3 linked regions of the Phyllobacterium zundukense genome follow. The protein of the gene in region 2 interacts with the protein of the main gene of each other region in a pairwise test. Links are inferred from orthologs where the notes say so. Each region holds a gene or a part of one and is shown on either strand. Other genes may lie near its edges.

Evidence for each region.
Region 1: the proteins of BLM14_RS00615 (region 2) and sfsA interact in binary tests that used the Escherichia coli proteins (3 or more experiments, as listed by UniProt). The link is inferred for Phyllobacterium zundukense from one-to-one orthologs.
Region 3: the proteins of BLM14_RS00615 (region 2) and BLM14_RS16870 interact in binary tests that used the Escherichia coli proteins (3 or more experiments, as listed by UniProt). The link is inferred for Phyllobacterium zundukense from one-to-one orthologs.

Annotation. Positions count from the first base shown.
Region 1 is NZ_CP017940.1:1,577,901-1,584,124, reverse strand. Bases 2,305-5,057 are described here. They hold sfsA (DNA/RNA nuclease SfsA), read left to right. Parts: upstream 2,305-3,206; coding sequence 3,207-3,908; downstream 3,909-5,057. Other genes in these bases: radC (RadC family protein), read left to right, coding at 4,771-5,057; map (type I methionyl aminopeptidase), read left to right, coding at 3,927-4,757; BLM14_RS07890 (YcbK family protein), read left to right, coding at 2,305-2,362. Also shown: phaC (class I poly(R)-hydroxyalkanoic acid synthase), read left to right, coding at 1-779; more of BLM14_RS07890, read left to right, coding at 1,031-2,304; more of radC, read left to right, coding at 5,058-5,574; BLM14_RS07860 (AraC family transcriptional regulator), read left to right, coding at 5,647-6,224. UniProt on the Escherichia coli protein: Binds to DNA non-specifically. Could be a regulatory factor involved in maltose metabolism.
Region 2 is NZ_CP017940.1:124,026-130,427, reverse strand. What follows is about bases 3,472-6,402. They hold BLM14_RS00615 (glutamate-5-semialdehyde dehydrogenase), read right to left. Parts: upstream 5,614-6,402; coding sequence 4,330-5,613; downstream 3,472-4,329. Other genes in these bases: proB (glutamate 5-kinase), read right to left, coding at 5,617-6,402; BLM14_RS00620 (nicotinate-nucleotide adenylyltransferase), read right to left, coding at 3,677-4,273; rsfS (ribosome silencing factor), read right to left, coding at 3,472-3,513. In the rest of the region: BLM14_RS00640 (MacB family efflux pump subunit), read right to left, coding at 1-1,049; macrolide transporter subunit MacA, read right to left, coding at 1,053-2,354; 23S rRNA (pseudouridine(1915)-N(3))-methyltransferase RlmH, read right to left, coding at 2,523-3,005; more of rsfS, read right to left, coding at 3,130-3,471. UniProt on the Escherichia coli protein: Catalyzes the NADPH-dependent reduction of L-glutamate 5-phosphate into L-glutamate 5-semialdehyde and phosphate. The product spontaneously undergoes cyclization to form 1-pyrroline-5-carboxylate.
Region 3 is NZ_CP017940.1:3,356,630-3,362,893, reverse strand. What follows is about bases 1,730-4,522. They hold BLM14_RS16870 (sulfate/molybdate ABC transporter ATP-binding protein), read right to left. Parts: upstream 3,749-4,522; coding sequence 2,711-3,748; downstream 1,730-2,710. Other genes in these bases: cysW (sulfate ABC transporter permease subunit CysW), read right to left, coding at 3,760-4,522; BLM14_RS16875 (glycoside hydrolase family 94 protein), read right to left, coding at 1,730-2,418. Also shown: more of BLM14_RS16875, read right to left, coding at 1-1,729; more of cysW, read right to left, coding at 4,523-4,647; sulfate ABC transporter permease subunit CysT, read right to left, coding at 4,631-5,491; BLM14_RS16855 (sulfate ABC transporter substrate-binding protein), read right to left, coding at 5,496-6,264. UniProt on the Escherichia coli protein: Part of the ABC transporter complex CysAWTP involved in sulfate/thiosulfate import. Responsible for energy coupling to the transport system.

The sequences.
Region 1 (6,224 bases), 1.5 Mb from region 2 along the record:
TCCTGAGCGCAGCGCTCGCGCTGTTCGCCAGGGAGGGCGAAGACCGCATCAAGAGTGCCACGCTATTCACCACGCAGGTGGACTTCACCCATGCTGGCGACCTGAAAGTCTTCGTCGATGAGGATCAGATCAGGGCGCTGGAAAGCGCGATGTCCGCAGAAGGCTATCTTGACGGCACGCGCATGGCCACGGCCTTCAACATGCTGCGCTCCGGCGACCTCATCTGGCCATACGTCGTCAACAACTATATGCGCGGCCGCGAACCCGTGCCCTTCGACCTTCTTTACTGGAATGCCGACGCTACGCGCATGAGTGCGGCCAATCATTCCTACTATCTGCGCAACTGCTACCTCGACAACAATCTGGTGCGCGGGATGATGAAGCTCGCCGGCGAGAACCTGTCGCTTGCTGACGTCAAGATTCCGATCTTCAACCTTGCCGCCAAGGAAGATCATATCGCTCCTGCGCTTTCAGTCTTTACCGGCTGCCAGTATTTTGGCGGCAATGTTACTTACGTGCTGGCCGGCTCCGGTCACATCGCCGGCGTTGTCAATCCGCCGGCCAAGAACAAGTACCAGTACTGGACAGGCGGCTCCCCGATCGGCGCATTCGACGAGTGGCTGGCGAAGACGACAGAGCATCCGGGTTCCTGGTGGAATCATTGGCAAAAATGGATTGAATCGCAGGACAAGGCACGCGTTCCTGCGCGCCAACCAGGCGAAAACAACATCGAGATTCTCGCTGAAGCGCCGGGAACCTATGTCCGCATACGTGTATGAAAATAGCCGTTAGATGCTGTGGATAGCCGCAAAGAAGATTTAACGACAATGGCAAGAAAGTGGCCAATCACGTTTTTGCCTCATTCTACCTATACTTGACGTCTTGTGCAGCCGACGAAAGTTCATTAACTCTGGCGACTCTCTGCCGGTGTTATTTGCACTTCAATAGAACTTCGCGAGCTTTCTGCTCTTTCAAAAGCGGACCGGACTGAACGTTTACAGGGCCCGGAAAAGACGAGACGGGGGAATCGTTGAACATACTGCTAGCTTCAGTTTCAGCCCTTCGGGCGAGTACGGTAGCGTGCGTTATTGTGCTTGCCGGCATCGCTGCAACTTCGTGCACCGCGACTGGATCAAGCCCTAACGTCACATCCGCCCTGACCGCCGCCTCAGAAAACGCCGCAACCGGCGATGTAAAGCACGCAGCCGATTCTTCACTGCCCTCCGGCGGAAGCCAAACGGTTAGTCCCGAAGCGCTGGCGCTGGCCGGCAGTACTGAAACGAATGCCCTGCAGGCGATAAATCAGGCAGCGACCAAGCCCGCCGACAGCAAGACAGCGCAAGCAGGTGCCGCAACGACACCGTCAGCAACGGACACCCAGCAAGCGGCTGCGACACCCGCTCCCGCCGAGGTGAAGCCGCCCGTCAAGACATCCCTGTTCGGCTCGAGCACGCCCGCCAAAGCAGAAGAAACCCAGCAGGTTGCCAGCGCAGCAACAGCCAGCGCCGAGCAGCCTGTAAAGACATCGCTGTTCGGAAGCTCGACAAAGGTGGAGCCGGCCCCACAGCCGACACAAGACCAAGAGGCACAAAAGCCCGCAGCGGAAGCAAAGGGCATTGATGCCAAAGCAGAAGCCGCCAACGCTGAACAAGCTGCAGCGCCCGAGAAAAAGCCAGCCACTGCGGCTCCAAGCAAGGACAACGGGCTTCTTCTCAGGCTCTTCTCCAACAATCAGACGAAATCCGCGGCCAACCGCCAGATCGCAATCATCGCGCCGAAATCGCAACCGAAGCTGCGAGCTGTCGAAGCATCGGTCCAGACTGCCTCGGCGCTCCCCTCTGCCGAATCATTTGCCGGTAAAACCGAACATTTGTCGTCGCTGCCCGGCGTACGGCCGAATGCCGGCATCCAGATCATGCAGCGCGACAGCCTCTATGATGATGATGACGTCGAAGCAGCCGCTGCTCCGGTAATTCTGGCTTCGGCTGCCGGTCTTGCGCGCCTTGCGCCGAACGGCCTCAAGGTACAGCGCGAAAGCGTCCAGGTAGCTTGCCTCAAGCCGCAGCTCGTCGGTATTCTCAAGACCCTTGAGCGCCGCTACGGAAAGGCGGTGATTGTAACGTCCGGTTATCGCAGTCCGCCCTACAATCGCCTGGTCAATGGCGCCAAGGCTTCTCTGCACATGTCCTGTGCTGCGGCAGATATCCAGATTCCTGGGGTTTCCAAGTGGGAACTCGCCAATTTTGCCCGCTCCATGCCGGGTCGTGGCGGTGTTGGCACTTATTGTCACACCGAATCGGTGCATGTCGATATCGGCCCACGGCGTGACTGGAACTGGCGCTGCTCACGCGGAAGAGCCTGAGCCGGTCAACGAAACAGGACCCGGAACCGCCGGTGTGCCTCATCCGTCGGGTTGGAAATCGAACAAATTTCATTTTTTCAAAAAAAGAATGCTTTATGGGGTTGCGGCGCAAAAACTGTTTCACTATAAGCCGCTTAACCGAGCGGCGCCCATCGTCTAGCGGTTAGGACGGCGCCCTTTCACGGCGCAAACAGGGGTTCGATTCCCCTTGGGCGTACCAGGTTTCTTCCCGGAAAATCAAAAGCTTATAATAAAAAGCTCCCACGCTTCACGCGCGGCTGCAAAGAAAACGGCCAGCTCTGAACAAGCCGGCCGTCTGGATACTTCGCTGATCTCGCCTAGTTGGCTGGAGCCGGTTTTGCCGGATCCGGCGCTGGAGTCGTTGGTGCCGGAGTGGGGGCCGCAGGCTCAGATGTGGTCGCTGGCGGCGTGGCTGTACCTTCGGCCGGCTTGTTGTCACAAGCTGCCAAAGTGAATGCAGCAACTGCAACAAACGGTAGGAAAAACTTGAGTTTCATCATGTCTCCTCCTGATGAGTTTCGTCCCTGCGCATAGAATGTGACAGTCTTGTAGATTAGAACAGTCCAGTTTTTTCAAGCTTTGTCACCGCCTGTTAGACAAAGTTATGCGACCCGAATCATGAGCTGACCTATCATAAATTACTGCCGCGACTCATATCGGCGGCAGTAGGGTTCGGTTCAACCTCCAAGCGAGCCCGATTCTCCCACCCCAGAGCAAACTAACCTGCCTTTCAGAGGCAGGTTTTTTTATGTGCGGAAGGTCTCTTCGATCGGCAACGTCCTGATCGATTGTTCTGGAGCGAGAGGTCGGCTAAACCGCTCGCATGATCTTCACATCCCCTCTCGTCACCGGCAGACTGGTTCAGCGCTACAAGCGATTCCTCGCCGATATCGTTCTTGATGATGGCATTGCGATCACAAGCTCGGTTCCCAATACCGGTTCCATGCTTGGCCTGACGGATCCCGGCATCAGGGTGTGGCTGTCGCTTTCTGATGGTCCCAAGCGCAAATATCCGCATACATTGCAGATGGTCGAGGCGCAGGGCACCATGGTCGGCATCAATACCGGGCTGCCCAACCGCATCGCCGAAGAAGCGATCCTTGCCGGCCTGCTGTCATCGCTGAGCGGCTATGCCGAATTGAAACGCGAGCAGAAATACGGTGCCAATTCGCGCATCGATATCCTGCTGCGTGACCCGGATCGCCCCAGTGCCTATGTCGAGGTCAAGAACGTTCATTTTTCGCGCAAGGCCGGACTGGCCGAATTTCCTGATTCCCCGACGGCACGCGGCGCAAAACATCTGGACGAGCTTGGCAACATGGTTGAAAATGGCCATCGTGGTGTCATGCTCTACGTCATCCAGCGCGGAGACTGTGATTGCTTGAAAATCTGCGGTGATCTCGACCCGGTCTACGCCTTAGCTTTTGAACGGGCGATGCGGCGCGGGGTTGAAGCTTACGCAGTAAAATGCCACATCACGCCTGCAGGTATTGTTGCGATAAGCACGATGCCGATTATCGATTGACGCCAACCGGACAGCACAATGGTCACCTATCTCGACGCGCAGAGCGCGCCTCTTAAAAACACCGGGCAGATCAGGCTTCACGGCCCGGAAGGGTTCGAGGCCATGCGCAAGGCATGCCAGCTGACAGCGCGCTGTCTCGATGAGCTCGCGTCGATCGTCGCGCCGGGCGTGACGACCAACACCATCGACCGATTTGTTTTCGAATTCGGTGCCGATCACGGCGCCCTGCCCGCAACCCTGAATTATCGCGGCTACACCAAATCGAGCTGTACCTCGATCAACCACGTGGTCTGCCACGGCATTCCCGATGACAAGCCTTTGCGTGAGGGCGATATCGTGAATGTCGACGTGACCTATATCCTCGATGGCTGGCATGGCGATTCAAGCCGCATGTACCCGGTCGGCGAAATCAAGCGCGCTGCCGAACGGCTGATGGAAGTCACCCATGAGAGCCTGATGCGCGGTATCGCTGCCGTGCGCCCCGGCGCCCGGACAGGCGCCATTGGTGCCGCGATCCAGACCTATGCGGAAGCGGAGCGCTGCTCGGTGGTGCGCGATTTCTGTGGCCATGGTGTCGGCCAGCTCTTTCACGACGCGCCGAATATTCTGCACTATGGCACGCCGAACGAAGGCGTCGAACTGCGTGAAGGCATGATCTTCACCATCGAGCCGATGATCAATCTCGGCCGGCCGCACGTGAAGGTTCTTGCTGATGGCTGGACGGCCGTTACCCGCGACCGCTCGCTGACCGCACAATATGAGCACACGGTAGGCGTCACCAATAATGGTTGCGAGATCTTTACATTATCGCCCGCCGGCCTGTTTGCGCCGGGCCTGAAACTCGAGTAGGAATGCGAGGCAGATGAGCGAAGAAAAGCCAGAACAGACTTTCTTCCTCAACGAGCCTTCCGCGAAACTCTCCCCAAAACAACCTGCCGTTGAGCCAGAAGACACCGAGCGCAACGCGGAGCGGAAGACCACGCCAGAGGAAGAGCCGCCGCACTATCTCGGCCATCGCGAGCGCATGAAAGAGCGCTTTCAGAACGTCGGGCATGCGGGATTCGCCGACTATGAAATGCTGGAAATGCTGCTCTATCGGTCGATCCGTCAGGGCGACACAAAACCGCTGGCCAAGGCACTTCTCGCCCGCTTTGGCTCGTTAGCAGAAGTTCTCGGCGCGCCCGAGCATCTCCTGCGCGAGGTCAGAGGCTGTGGTCCGGCGGTCGCATTCGATCTCAAACTGGTATCCGCCTTCACCCATCGCATCATTCGCAGCGATATTCGCGAAAAGACGGTGTTAAGCTCTTGGAGCAAAGTCATGGATTATTGCATTGCAGCCATGGCACATGAGACACGCGAGCAGTTTCGTATCCTGTTTCTCGACAAGAAAAACGCGCTGATCGCCGACGAAGTGCAGCAGGTCGGCACGATCGATCACACGCCTGTCTATCCGCGCGAAGTCATCGCACGGGCGCTGCAGCTCTCGGCGAGCGCGATCATCCTTACGCACAATCATCCCTCGGGCGATCCGACCCCCTCCAAGGCCGATATCGATATGACCAAGACCATCGCCAGTATCGGTGCACAAATGGGCATTGTCGTGCATGATCACATCATCATCGGCAAGAATGGCCATGCAAATCTCAAAGGGCTCAAACTTTTTTAGTCACAGCAACCACGATCAAATGCGCCGGACCGGAAGCCTTTATCTGAGTATTTGCTTTGAATGGAGGTTTGTATGAATCCGGTTGAGAAGGCGATCTGGTTTATCGAAGGGCATTTTGCCGAAGACATCACGCTGGACGATATTGCGGCTTCGGCTGGCCTGTCGCGCTTCTACATGTCGCGTGCATTTGCTGTTTTCACAGGCTGCTCCGTCAGTGGCTACTTACGTGGCCGGAGGCTGACCGAGGCAGCCAGGATCCTGTGCAATGGTGCCCCCGATATTCTCTGCGTCGCCCTCGATGCCGGTTACAGCTCCCATGAAGCGTTCACCCGGGCCTTCCGCGACCAGTTCGGCTTCACGCCCGAACAGGTCCGCGCACAGGGCCATCTCGAAAACATCCCATTGGTGGAGGCACTCAAAATGGACGAGTCATTTGTCGTAAATCTCGAAACACCCCGCATAGTCGAGGGCAAGCCGCTGCTCATCGCCGGAATTGGTGCTCGCTACAACTGCGAGACCAGCAAGGCGATCCCGTCACAATGGCAGCGCTTTGCCCCGCATTTCGGCCATGTATCGGGCCAGGTCGGTGATGTCGGCTATGGCGTCTGCTGCAACAGCGACGACGAAAACAACTTCGATTACATAGCGGG
Region 2 (6,402 bases):
GGCACCGCAAACGCAACATTCGGCAGCTCGAGAATGGCATCGGCGTCGGCCGGGATCAGCGTGACGACGCTACCGCCTGTGCCACCCCGGAAGTTGGCCATATTCGGTCGAACGACGAGGAGGTCCGAGCCCATCGACGAAATGCGATCCAGCACTGAATTCTGCGCCCCGGTACCGATGGCCAGCATGGCTACCACGGACCCCACGCCAATGACGATGCCGAGCAGAGTGAGTATCGTGCGGAATAAATTGGCGCGCAGTGCACGAATAGCCATCTTGATAGCTTCCGTTACATCGGCAATCGCTGCAACACCTTCAACCGCCTTTTGTTTAAGTCCTGAAGCGGCCTCCGGATTGCTTCTCCGCTTCTTGGTGCGGTCAGAAATGACGCGGCCATCGCGCAGCTCGATCAGCCGGTCGGCCTGTTCGGCAACTTCACGCGAATGCGTGATGACGATGATCGTATGGCCGCTTTCGTTCATGCTGCGCAAGAGCGCCATCACCTCTTCGCCGCTCTGGCTGTCAAGGGCGCCGGTTGGTTCGTCGGCAAGGATGATGCGCCCGCCATTCATCAGCGCCCGCGCAATGGAAACACGCTGTTGCTGACCGCCGGAAAGTTGATTGGGGCGATGGTCCAGCCTGTCGCCGAGCTTCAGCGAACTGAGAAGCGCCTCAGCCCGGTCGTGCCTGTCGCGCGCGGATGCACCCGCATAAACTGCAGGGACCTCGACATTTTCCTGCGCGCTGGCCGTCGGTATCAGATTATAGCTCTGGAAGACGAAACCAAAGGTGCGCCGCCTTAACCCCGCGAGTTCGTCTGGCTCAAAACCGGATACATGTTCGCCGTCGAGCAGATAGTTGCCACTGGTCGGCTTGTCGAGACAGCCAAGAATATTCATCAGCGTCGACTTGCCAGAGCCGGATTGCCCAATGATCGCGACGAACTCACCCGCCTCGATATCGAGCGAAATGCCATGCAGGACCTCAACGGCGAGATCGCCATTATAGTAGGTCTTGCTGATATCCTTGAGCGAAATAATAGCGGTCACGGCTTAGAACATCGGCGGCATGCGCATGCCGCGTTGCGAACGATTGCCGGTACCACGGGTCGTCGTTGTTGCATCGCCATCGCTCCCCGATCCAACGACAACCAGGTCGCCTTCTTTCAGACCGCTCTTGATCTCGGCATTGACGCGGTTGCGGATGCCAACCTCGACTTCCCGCATCTCAGTCGCACCGGAAGAGGTGACCACGGCAACTTCGGCCTTGCGCGGTGCACCATCGGCCGCTTCGCGACGCGAACCGCTCGTGGAGTGAATAGCGGCACTTGGCACGACCAGCACATTCTTAGCGGCCGATTGCACGAAGAACACCTGGGCACTCATCGAGATCATCAAATCACCGTCAGGATTGGGGACGTCAAACAGCGCGTAGTAAAGAACGACGTTGTTTTCGATATCCGGCGTTGGCTGTATCTGCCGCAACTTGCCGGTATAGCGCTTGCCCGGTTGACCCAGCAGCGTGAAATAGGCATCCATACCGATCTTGAGCTTGCTGACGTCCGCTTCCGAAACCTGCGCCTTGACCGTCATAGTCGAGAGATCGGCAATCGTGACGATGGTCGGCGCGGTCTGGCTCGCATTCAGCGTCTGGCCTTCCTTGACCGGAACTGCCGCAATGGTGCCGGCCATCGGTGCGTAGATCTTCGTGTAGCCGAGATCCACCTCATCGCCATCAAGCGTCGCCTTTTGTTTGCGGATCTGCGCCTCCAGGGCATTCACATCGGCCTCGGCTGCCGCAAGATCCGCGACGGCCTGATCAAGGGTCGACTGCGAAACACTGCGCGTCGCCACTAGGTTACGCTGCCGGTCGATGTTGGCCTGCTTCAGCACAAGCTGTGCTTTCTTGGAGACGAGCTGCGCCAGAAGATTGGCAAGTTCCGCCTGGTCGATTTCAATCCGGTTCTGGATAGTAGCGGGATCAATCTCGCCAATCAGCTGGTTCTGCGTGACCTTGTCACCGATAGCGACATGCAACACCTTCAACTGTCCGGAAACCTGCGCACCGGCATCAACTGACTTGATCGAATCGAGCGTCCCAACAGCAGTCACGGCGTTCTCGATGTCGCCGCGCACAACAGCCTGCGTTACCACCGCGGCGGTCGATATAGAGGCTTTGTATTGGCTCCACGCATAATAGCCAGTACCTGCCGCGACGAGGACAACAGGCAGCCATACCCATAGACGCGAGCGCCGTTTCTTTCGTCCTGGCGGAACAGCCCCCGGTATAAATGTGACATTGGACGTATCGGGCGACGCCTTGTCCGGCTTGGCTGTTCTGGCTGTCTCGTTCATCTAACCCGTTCCATCTTGTTGCGCAGACGATGAGCACTCATCTTGATGCATGTTATCAAGAAATAGAGATGAGGGGTTCGCCCGAAAAGCATTGAGATCATTATATTTTCGTAATGATCGTCAGATCGCTGTTATCGGTAGCCGGGTATGAACGAGGGCTGAATGAGCTCACACCCGGTGATAGGGATGTCCTGAGAGGATCGTCGTTGTGCGGTAAAGCTGTTCCGCAACAAGGATGCGGACGATCTGATGCGGCCATGTCATGGCGCCGAGCGCGAGAACAAGGTCGGCGCGGTCGCGCAGAGACGCGTCGTGTCCATCCGGTCCGCCGATGGCTACGAGAAGCTGGCGTTTGCCCGCGTCGCGAAATCGCGCAATAGCTTGGGCGAAAGCTTCGGAAGGCATCGTCTTGCCGCGCTCATCGAGCAGGACAAGAACTCCGCCCTGATCCAGCGCTTCGAGAACCTTGGAGGATTCTTCCTGCTTGCGTAATTCCGGCTGCTGAGCGCGGCTTTCAGAAATTTCAGTGACGGAGGAGAATTCGAGGCCAAGCGGGGTACCGGTCTTTTTCAGGCGGTCAAAATAGCGGCCTGCCAATTCCCGTTCGGGGCCAGATTTCATCCGGCCCACGGCAAAAACAGTGATACGCATGGCACTCTCCAGTATCCGGGACTGTTCGACCCGAAAACATTCGAACCGATCAGCCACCGGCCCAAGATATGTCAACGTTCAGAACGTTCACCAGCCTCCCGGCCCGAGCGTCCCGATCGTTCGATTAATGCACGGTCTCTCCGTCTAGTTCGGGAGCCTGCCACATCTTTTCGATGTTGTAGAACTCGCGTACTTCGGGGCGGAAAATATGGATGATGATATCGCCCGTGTCGATCAGCACCCAGTCACCGCTGGCTAGACCTTCGACCTTCACGCCATTGCCATGCCCGTTCTCTTTCAGAGCGCGCAAAAGCTGGTCCGCGACCGCCGTCACATGACGATGCGAACGTCCCGACGCGATAACCATATGGTCACCGATGACGGACTTGCCTCGAAGGTCGATGGGGACAATGTTTTCAGCCTTGGAGTCTTCGAGACTGGCAAGGACTGACTGGAGGGCAAGAGATACGGAATTGATTCCGTTCATCTCCGCCGTTGAAGGTGCCAAGGCATCCTTCTTCTGAAATGCTGTTCTCAGTGTATTTCCTTTCCCTTAAGAACAACGCGCCGCAGTCTGTATTCTTACTGCACGCTTTTAAGATAGGCAGAGTCGCATGACACTTTCAAGACGTCATATCGAAGTAAGTCATACGCAGCTTGTAACGCAATCGTTAGCCTTTGGGTTTCGCCGCTCCGTTGCGAATGTCGGTCGACGACAACGATGACCTTGGTCCATGAATGAATGTCCAGGCTGGCGCCTTCGAGCGGGCAAGCATCGGTGCGTCGGTCTCGTCGATCCGCGCGTAGTCGAATGTCTTTGCCATGCGCGACGAAAGGAACGCCAGTGTCGATCCTGGCCGGTCGATGACTGCAATGGGGAAAGTAAGCGCGATCTTCTGCCAACGCTGCCAGCGGTGAAAATCCGCGAGATTGTCAGCCCCCATGATCCAGACAAAATGCACGCCCGGATTACGCGCCTTTATCATTGCAAGCGTATCCGCGGTATAGCGAATTTGGTGGGCCGCCTCGAAAGCAGTGATCTTTATTCGCGGATCATGTATGAGGGCTTCACAGCGTACCAGGCGTTCGGCCAGAGGCGCCAGATGGCGTGTGTCCTTGAGCGGATTACCCGGGGTGACGATCCACCAGAGCTGGTCGAGCTTCAGGCGTCGCAGCGCGATTTCGGCAACAAGTGCATGACCCGCATGCGGTGGATTGAAGGAACCGCCAAACAAGCCGACCGTCATCCCCTTTTCAACGAAAGGCATGCGCAAATGCGCTTCGCTGACGCCGGGGAAGCTCGCTCGCAGCGCCTGTTTTATTATCACGGACGCGTCTGACCATTACCGCGTACGCGGTACTTGAATGAAGTCAATTGTTCAACACCGACGGGCCCCCGCGCATGCATCTTGCCTGTGGCAATGCCGATCTCGGCACCCATGCCAAATTCGCCGCCATCGGCAAATTGCGTCGAGGCATTGTGCAGGAGAATGGCCGAGTCGATCTCGTTGAAAAACCGCTCCACGACATGCAAATCCTCGGCGATCACGGCTTCCGTATGATGCGACGAATAGTGATTGATATGTCCGATCGCGCCGCCGATGCCGTCGACCAGCTTTACCGAGATGATCGCATCCAGATATTCCGTCGACCAATCTTCATCCGTAGCGCGTTTGGCGTCAGCAAAGAGCTCGGTCACTGCGCTGTCGCCGCGAATTTCGCAGCCTGCTGCACGCAGATCCTCGAGCAAGGGCACCAGATGCGATGGCGCGATGAGCCTATCGACGAGAAGTGTTTCGGCAGAGCCGCAAACCCCCGTCCGGCGCATTTTCGCGTTCACCGCGATCTTGCGTGCCATGGCAAGATCAGCAGAGGCATCTATGTAGAGATGGCAGAGCCCCTCCAGATGGGCAAAGACCGGCACTCGGGCTTCCGATTGTACACGCGCCACAAGGCTTTTGCCGCCGCGCGGAATGATCACATCGAGATTGCCCCCAAGACCTTTGAGCATTTCGCCAACCGCCGCACGATCCGTGGTCGGGACCAGTTGGATCGCATCCTTCGGCAGGCCAGAAACTTCAAGGCCTTCCAACAGAGCCTCGCAAATGGCATTCGACGAATGGATCGAATCCGAGCCGCCGCGCAGGATCACCGCATTGCCGGATTTGAGGCAAAGCGCACCTGCATCTGCCGTCACGTTTGGACGGCTCTCGTAAATCACCCCGATGACACCGAGCGGTGTGCGCACGCGCTCGATGTGCAGACCATTGGGGCGATCCCATTCGGCAATGATATCTCCAACTGGATCCTTAAGCTCGGCGATCGTGCGGATGCTTTCCGAAATGCCGGCGATACGCTTGTCGTCGAGCTTCAGCCGGTCGAGGAGGGAAGCAGCCATGCCCGCTTCCAAGCCGTTTGCCATATCGCGCTTGTTCGCCGTAAGGATTTCGGCGCTGCGGCGATCGATCGCGTCGGCCATGGCCAAGAGAGCCGCCGTTTTCTGGTCTGGAGGCGCGATGGATAGTGGCTGTGCAGCTGCGCGCGCCTTACGACCGATATCGGCCATCAATTCCGCAACGGATTGCTCTGCATCCACTCGTCTCAACATCGTTCACTCCTTGGCGGTGGCCACGCGCCTTGCCGCACGCACCACCAGATCGTCGCGATGAATGATCGCGGAACGCGCATCATAACCGAGAATTGTCGCAATCTCATTGGTCTTGCGCCCGGCAATTTTTGTAGCATCTGCTGCATCATAGGCAACAAGGCCGCGCGCCGCCTCGCGTCCATCGGGACCATAGACCGCAACGGTGTCGCCTCGCATGAACTGGCCGGCGACTTCGCGCACACCTGCGGCGAGCAGTGACTTCCCGGACTTCAGCGCAACCAGAGCGCCCTCGTCGATCACCAGCCGCCCTGATGGCTCAAGATTACCGGATATCCACGTCTTCCAGGCGTTAACTGGCGTCGAGCTTGCCTTGAAAAGTGTGGAGCGCTCACCTTTGTCGATCGCCGCCAGCGGATTGAAGCGCGTGCCCGATGCGATGATCATGGCCGTGCCCGCTGCATTGGCGATCTTGCCGGCGTCGAGCTTGGTCTTCATGCCACCGCGTGAATATTCCGACGCAGCCGCTCCAGCCATCGCCTCGATTTCCGGCGTGATCGCCTCGACGACAGGCAGGAATTGCGCATCAGGATTCTGGTGCGGTGGAGCCGTATAGAGCCCATCGATATCGGAAAGCAGGATCAACAGATCCGCACCCATCATGGTCGCGACGCGTGCCGCAAGCCGGTCATTGTCACCGTAACGAATTTCGGTGGTGGCTACTGTGTCATTTTCATTGATCACAGGCACGGCTTTCAGCCGCAGCAAGGTCCCGACTGTAGCGCGCGCATT
Region 3 (6,264 bases), 3.2 Mb from region 2 along the record:
CATCTTCCAGCGCGTGACAGCCGTCACACCGGGCTTGGTGCTGAATAGATAGGGCAGCAGCTGCCAATCGCCGCGAGTCCAGCGATGGTGGCGGGAGATGTCGACGTTGTAGCCGGTCGGATAATCCTCGACCACCTCGACATCGCTGACGAGAGCACTGCGTGCATAACCGCCTTCGAGCAGATCATGGCTGAGGACAGAATTTTCGCCGATCTTGCTGTCAAGAGCTGCTTCAAAAAAGTCGACGTCGTAAAGTCCCTTGCCGGTGAATGTTCCTTCACCAAGAACGTCCTGGTAAACGTCGGAAACCGCGAAGACATAGGGGTCGATGCCGCGGTTTACGGAGAAGACTCGCTGCAGGAACGAGGCATCGTCGCCGGTGGTAAGCGAGGGCGTCACCCGCGGCTGAAGAATGGAATAGCCGCTGACCACGCGACCCGATTTCGGCCTGTAGATAGGACGATTGAGCGGATGCACCAGCTTGCCTGCGAGGCGGTTGACCGAATCCGGTGTCAGCCGTGTATCGGAATCGAGCGTCATTACAAATTTGATGTCGGTCGGCACTTCCTCATTCGTGGGGAAATAGGTCGTGTCCTTGTCGCCGCGCAAAAGCATATTGAGTTCGTGCAGCTTGCCCCGCTTGCGCTCCCAGCCCATCCAGCAATTCTCTTGTGCATTGAACAGGCGCTTGCGGTGCAGCAGGAAGAAGCGAGGATTGTTCTGGGTGTAATGGTTGTTGAGCGCAGTGATTTTTTCGCGCGCATAGTCGAAAATATCGAGATCGTCGTCGGTCTGCTCGACCTTGCTGTCGGCCCAGTCGGTCAGGAGCGCAAAATAGACCTCGCCTCGCGGATTGGTGAGATAGTGCACCTCGAGATTGCGGATGTGTTCATCGACGGAATCACGCGATGTGATCAATGTCGGCACGGCAACAAGGGTCTTTGCCTCCTGTGGCAGTCCGTTCTTGTATTCGAAGCCAATGAGCCGCGTTGGCGGCATGAACATTGGTATGATCCAGTTGACGAACCCGTTGGCCGTCTCCATCGTGGGGAATACAGCAAGAAGGGTGAATAGCAGCGTCAGATCGCTGGATAGGCCGAAACGCCGCAGCCAATAGTGGATCAGGAGCAGGATGGCGATCGAGAAGAACGACGCCGGCGCCCAGAGCCCTGCCAGGCCAAGTTTGCGGTAAAAGCGCACCCAGCGCTCAAGAACTGTCGGCCTATAGCTACAGGTTGCTTCAAGTTCCGCGCGGCCTTCGCCGGCAAGATAATAGCCGACGTCCCGTTTCCGCTGCTCGGTGACACCAACCTCGGCACCTGTCTCTTCCGCGCTCTTATGTGCGAGATCGAGGGCTGCCTCGGTAATGTCCTGTTCGCTCTTGCCCGAACGGCGGGCAATCTTTTCAATGGCAACGCGATAGGCATTGCGCGAATGGAAATCGAGCGCATCAAAATTGGAATGCTCGCGCAGCACGGCGTCCACGCCGCTGACAGTTTCGAACCAGGTGATCCAGTCGACGTCGTCAATGGATTTCAGGCTGCGGATGAGATTGCCCATCGTCACGCCGCCGGTAGACTGGCGCGTATGTTCCTGGATGATGGCATCTTCAGCATCGCTGCCGTTCTTTTCGAGCTCTTCTTCGAGCCATGCCACCGCCGCACCGGAATGGGTAGCGCCGCCGCGCAGTCGATAAAGCAAATGGGTGGCAAAGGTACTGTCGCGCGCCGCAGTGGCATACTGGGCCAAAAGCTGCGGCAGCGTATCCTTGTCGGAATTCAGGGTGATTTCATCGGCGACACTGTTGGCGTAGGCGCGCATACGGCGGGCGCGCTCGACGCGTAGGGACAGGCGCCGGGCATTTTCGATCAGGATAAACCGGACGGCAGACGGCAGCGCCCACAATTCACCGATATGCAGCGGCCCGACGGTCTGGAAGCCTTCAACGATGGCACTCAGGCTGTTCAGCGAAAATTGGCTGTCGGTATGGGCGACATACAGCCATGCAAGCGCCATGACCCGCGGAATTTCCGGCTTGCTTGTCAGTGACGGCAATTGCCGGAAGAATTTTTTGGGAAGGTCGCGCTCGACCTGCTGGATATTCTGGTCGACGAGGTAATAGTTGTCGAGCAACCATTGTGCCGCCGGTGTGATGGTCTCCCCTTTGCGCGCTGCGGCATCGGAAGAACGATAGGAATGCAGGATCAGACGGGCGTTTTCAACGGTTCGCTGCTCGAAAACCATCGGCTCGTAATCGGGCAGGCGGACATCCTCGCCTCTCGCCACGCGGGCTCCCAGGTCCCTCAGATCATCAATGGACTTATAATGAGCTCTGATGGGGTTGGGCTGGACAGAAAGGATCTGACCAACAGTTTTCTTCTGGGATGCGAATGCTTGAAAAAAACTCAATACGGGCATTTGCCTTCGTTTCGGTTGGGAAGAAAAAATCTTCGAGATTGCAACACAGAGTTGGTGATGGGTCGAGTACCCATGAGTCAGTTTACGATCTAATCAGGTCATGGCAATTAAGCTATCACCACTTTTGTTGTTAGCGATCAGTTTTGATGAAAATGAGTCAGATTTCCATTAGGCTTTGTGTGTAGTTTTGAACCATTGCCGCGAAACACGCGGATTGTTCGGAAAGTTCGCTTCCAAACAAGAAAGACCGGGATTTGCTCAATCCCGGTCCTCGTGTTCGATGCTGTTTGTGTCAGCTCTTTGGAAATGTCCGCCAATGCTTGGGACGGAATGCAATCCCGCTCATTTCCTTCGCGGGATGTTCGGCAGAAATTCCTATTTCGATGCGTTCGGAAGCTCCGCCGACTTCAAGCTCGACCCGCCTTGTCGCGCCCACACGGCGGCTTGCCACCACGGTTCCGGTGATGCATGCGTCAGAATTTTCAACAAGTTCGACATCGTGGGGCCTGAAGTATAGCGATGCGTCGCCGTCGGGAAGATCGCTCTTGAGGCCAATCTTCCGGTCAGCAAGCCACAATTCGCCGTTTTCGACACGGACCCCGAGGACGCTCGATTCGCCGATGAAACTATAGACGAAGGGTGAATTCGGCTTGTCATAGACCTCATCGGGAGTCCCGATCTGCTCGATCCTGCCTTGGCTCATGACGACGACACGGTCCGCCAGTTCCAACGCCTCATCCTGGTCATGCGTCACAAAGACTGTGGTGTGCTTGGTCTTATCGTGGATCTCGCGCAGCCAGCGGCGCAATTCCTTGCGCACTTTTGCATCAAGTGCACCAAAGGGCTCGTCGAGAAGCAGTATCCTGGGTTCGATCGCCATCGCCCGGGCGAGGGCAACGCGCTGGCGCTGGCCGCCGGAGAGCTGCGCTGGATAGCGCTTTTCGAGACCGGAAAGCTGAACGAAATCCAGAAGTTCCGATGAGCGCCGGCGAATTTCCTCGCTGCTCGGGCGATTGGAATTGGGCCGAACCTTCAGACCAAAACCAACATTGTCGATCACCGTCATATGCCGGAACAGCGCGTAGTGCTGGAAGACAAATCCAACATTGCGCTCCTGTACCGATTTCAGTGACGCATCTTCGTCACCGAAGAAAACCTTGCCTTCAGTTGGCGACTCAAGGCCGGCAATCAGCCGCAAAAGCGTTGTCTTCCCCGATCCGGATGGTCCAAGCAGGGCGATCAGCTCGCCCGAATTGATTTCAAGCGACACGTCGTGCAGCGCTGGAAAGCGATCGAATTCCTTGCGTACACCACTTACGCGAACGTCCATTTTTATTCCTCTCAGTGTCCGCCGGCTGCGCGAAGCTCCGTCCCGTATCTCAGCTCCAGGAGAGACTTGAGAACGAGAGTTACCAGCGCAAGCAACGCCAGAAGCGAAGCCACCGCAAAAGCAGCGACAAAATTATATTCGTTGTAAAGAATTTCGACATGCAGTGGCATTGTGTTGGTCAGGCCGCGAATATGGCCTGAAACGACGGACACTGCGCCAAATTCCCCCATGGCCCGGGCGTTGCACAAAAGCACGCCATAGAGCAAGCCCCATTTGATATTGGGGAGGGTGACATGCCAGAACGTTTGCCAGCCATTGGCACCAAGCGAGAGGGCTGCTTCCTCGTCCGTTGTGCCTTGTTCCTGCATCAGCGGGATCAGTTCCCGTGCAACGAAGGGGAAAGTGACGAAAACGGTAGCAAGGACGATGCCGGGAACCGCAAACAGAATTTCAATTCCGTGCGATTTGAACCAGGGTCCAAGCACGCTGTGCGAGCTGAACAGGAGCACGTAGACAAGGCCGGAAATGACCGGCGAAACTGAAAACGGCAGATCGATCAAGGTAGTCAAAAACGCCTTGCCCTTGAATTCGAACTTGGCGATTGCCCACGCTGCAACGACGCCAAAGATGACATTAAGCGGTACCGCAATGGCTGCCACGAGCAAGGTCAGGCGTATCGCAGCGAGCGCGTCGGCTTCGGCAAACGCGGCGAAATAGGCGGCAGGTCCCTTCCGGAAGGCCTCGACAAAAACCGAAACGAGCGGCAGCACAAGGAATAGCCCGAGGAAAATCAGGGCTGTACCAGTCAACAGGTAGCGGGCCGTTCGTCGTTCTGTCGTCGCATGCCGGGCCATGGCCGTCGGGTCGGTGGTTCGCGGCTGATCAACTGCCATAACCATACCTCCTGCGGCTCCAGGCCTGAATGAGATTGATCACAAAGAGCATGAAAAACGAAATCATAAGCATGATCGTGGCGATCGCCGTCGCTCCGGCATAGTCGAATTCCTCCAGACGGATCACGATCAAAAGCGGCGCAATTTCGGAAACGTAAGGCAGGTTGCCGGCGATGAAGATGACGGAGCCATATTCACCAACAGCACGGGCAAATGCCAAGGCGAAACCGGTGAGAATTGCCGGTTGCAATCCTGGCAGAAGCACCTGGGTAATTGTCTGAAACCGATTGGCACCGAGCGTTGCGGCAGCCTCCTCCACCTCCTTGCGAATTTCTTCCATCACTGGCTGCACTGTCCGGACAACGAATGGAAGACCGACGAAAATCAGGGCGATGGTGATACCGACCGGTGTAAACGCGACCTTGATGCCTAGAGGCTCCAGCAAATGCCCAATCCAGCCATTCTTGGCATAGATCGACGTCAGCGCGATACCTGCGACGGCCGTTGGCAGCGCAAAGGGCAGGTCGACGATGGCGTCGACGATGCGTCGACCCGGAAACCGATAGCGTACAAGCACCCATGCGACAACAACGCCGAAAACGACATTGATCACAGCCGCCACAAGGGACGTGCCAAAGCTGATCTTCAGGGCGTTTACAGTGCGTGGGTCAATGGCGACATGCCAAAATCCTGAAAAGCCCAAGGATGCGGAGCGCCATACGAGGCCTGTTAAAGGGATGAGTACAATCAATGCGAGGTAGGCAAGAGTGAAGCCGAGTGTCAATCCAAACCCTGGAATGACACTCGGCCTCTTAAACCGCCAACCCGCTTTCGCGAGGTTGGAAATCATGCTGTTACTGTTTCGGCTTATAAATCTGGTCAAACGTTCCGCCATCTCCGAAGTGGTAGGGCTGTGCTTTCGCCCATCCACCGAAGATTGGATCATCGATCGTCACCAGTTTCAACTCCGGTAATTTTTTCACTAGGTCGGCTGGGACCAATTCCGGTTCTGCCGGACGGTAGAAGTGCTTTGCGGCCAGTGTCTGACCCTCTTCCGAGTAGAGATACTGAAGATAGGCTTCTGCCGTTTTGCGCGTGCCTTTCGCGTCGACATTCGCATCAACGACGGCAACCGGTGGTTCGGCCAGAATCGACTGTGGCGGAACGACGATATCAAACTTGTCGGCGCCGAATTCGGCCAGCGAAAGATAGGCTTCGTTTTCCCAGGCTAGCAGCACGTCACCAAGTTCACGCTGGGCGAAGGTGGTCGTCGAACCGCGGGCACCGGTGTCAAGAACCGGAACGTGCTGGAACAGCGTGCTGATATAGTCCTTGATCTTGGCTTCATCGCCGCCAAATTGGCCGTAAGCCCAGGCCCAGGCCGCCAGATAGTTCCAGCGCGCACCGCCCGAGGTCTTCGGATTCGGCGTGATGACTTCTACACCGTCCTTGACCAGGTCGCCCCAATCCTTGATGCCCTTCGGATTACCTTTTCGCACAAGAAAGACAATTGTCGACGTATAGGGGGCAGAATTGTGCGGATATTTAGTACGCCAGTCGGGATTGATCTTGTTGGTCTTGGCGATGGCTGAAATATCGCTTTCGAGCGCCAGCGTCACAACA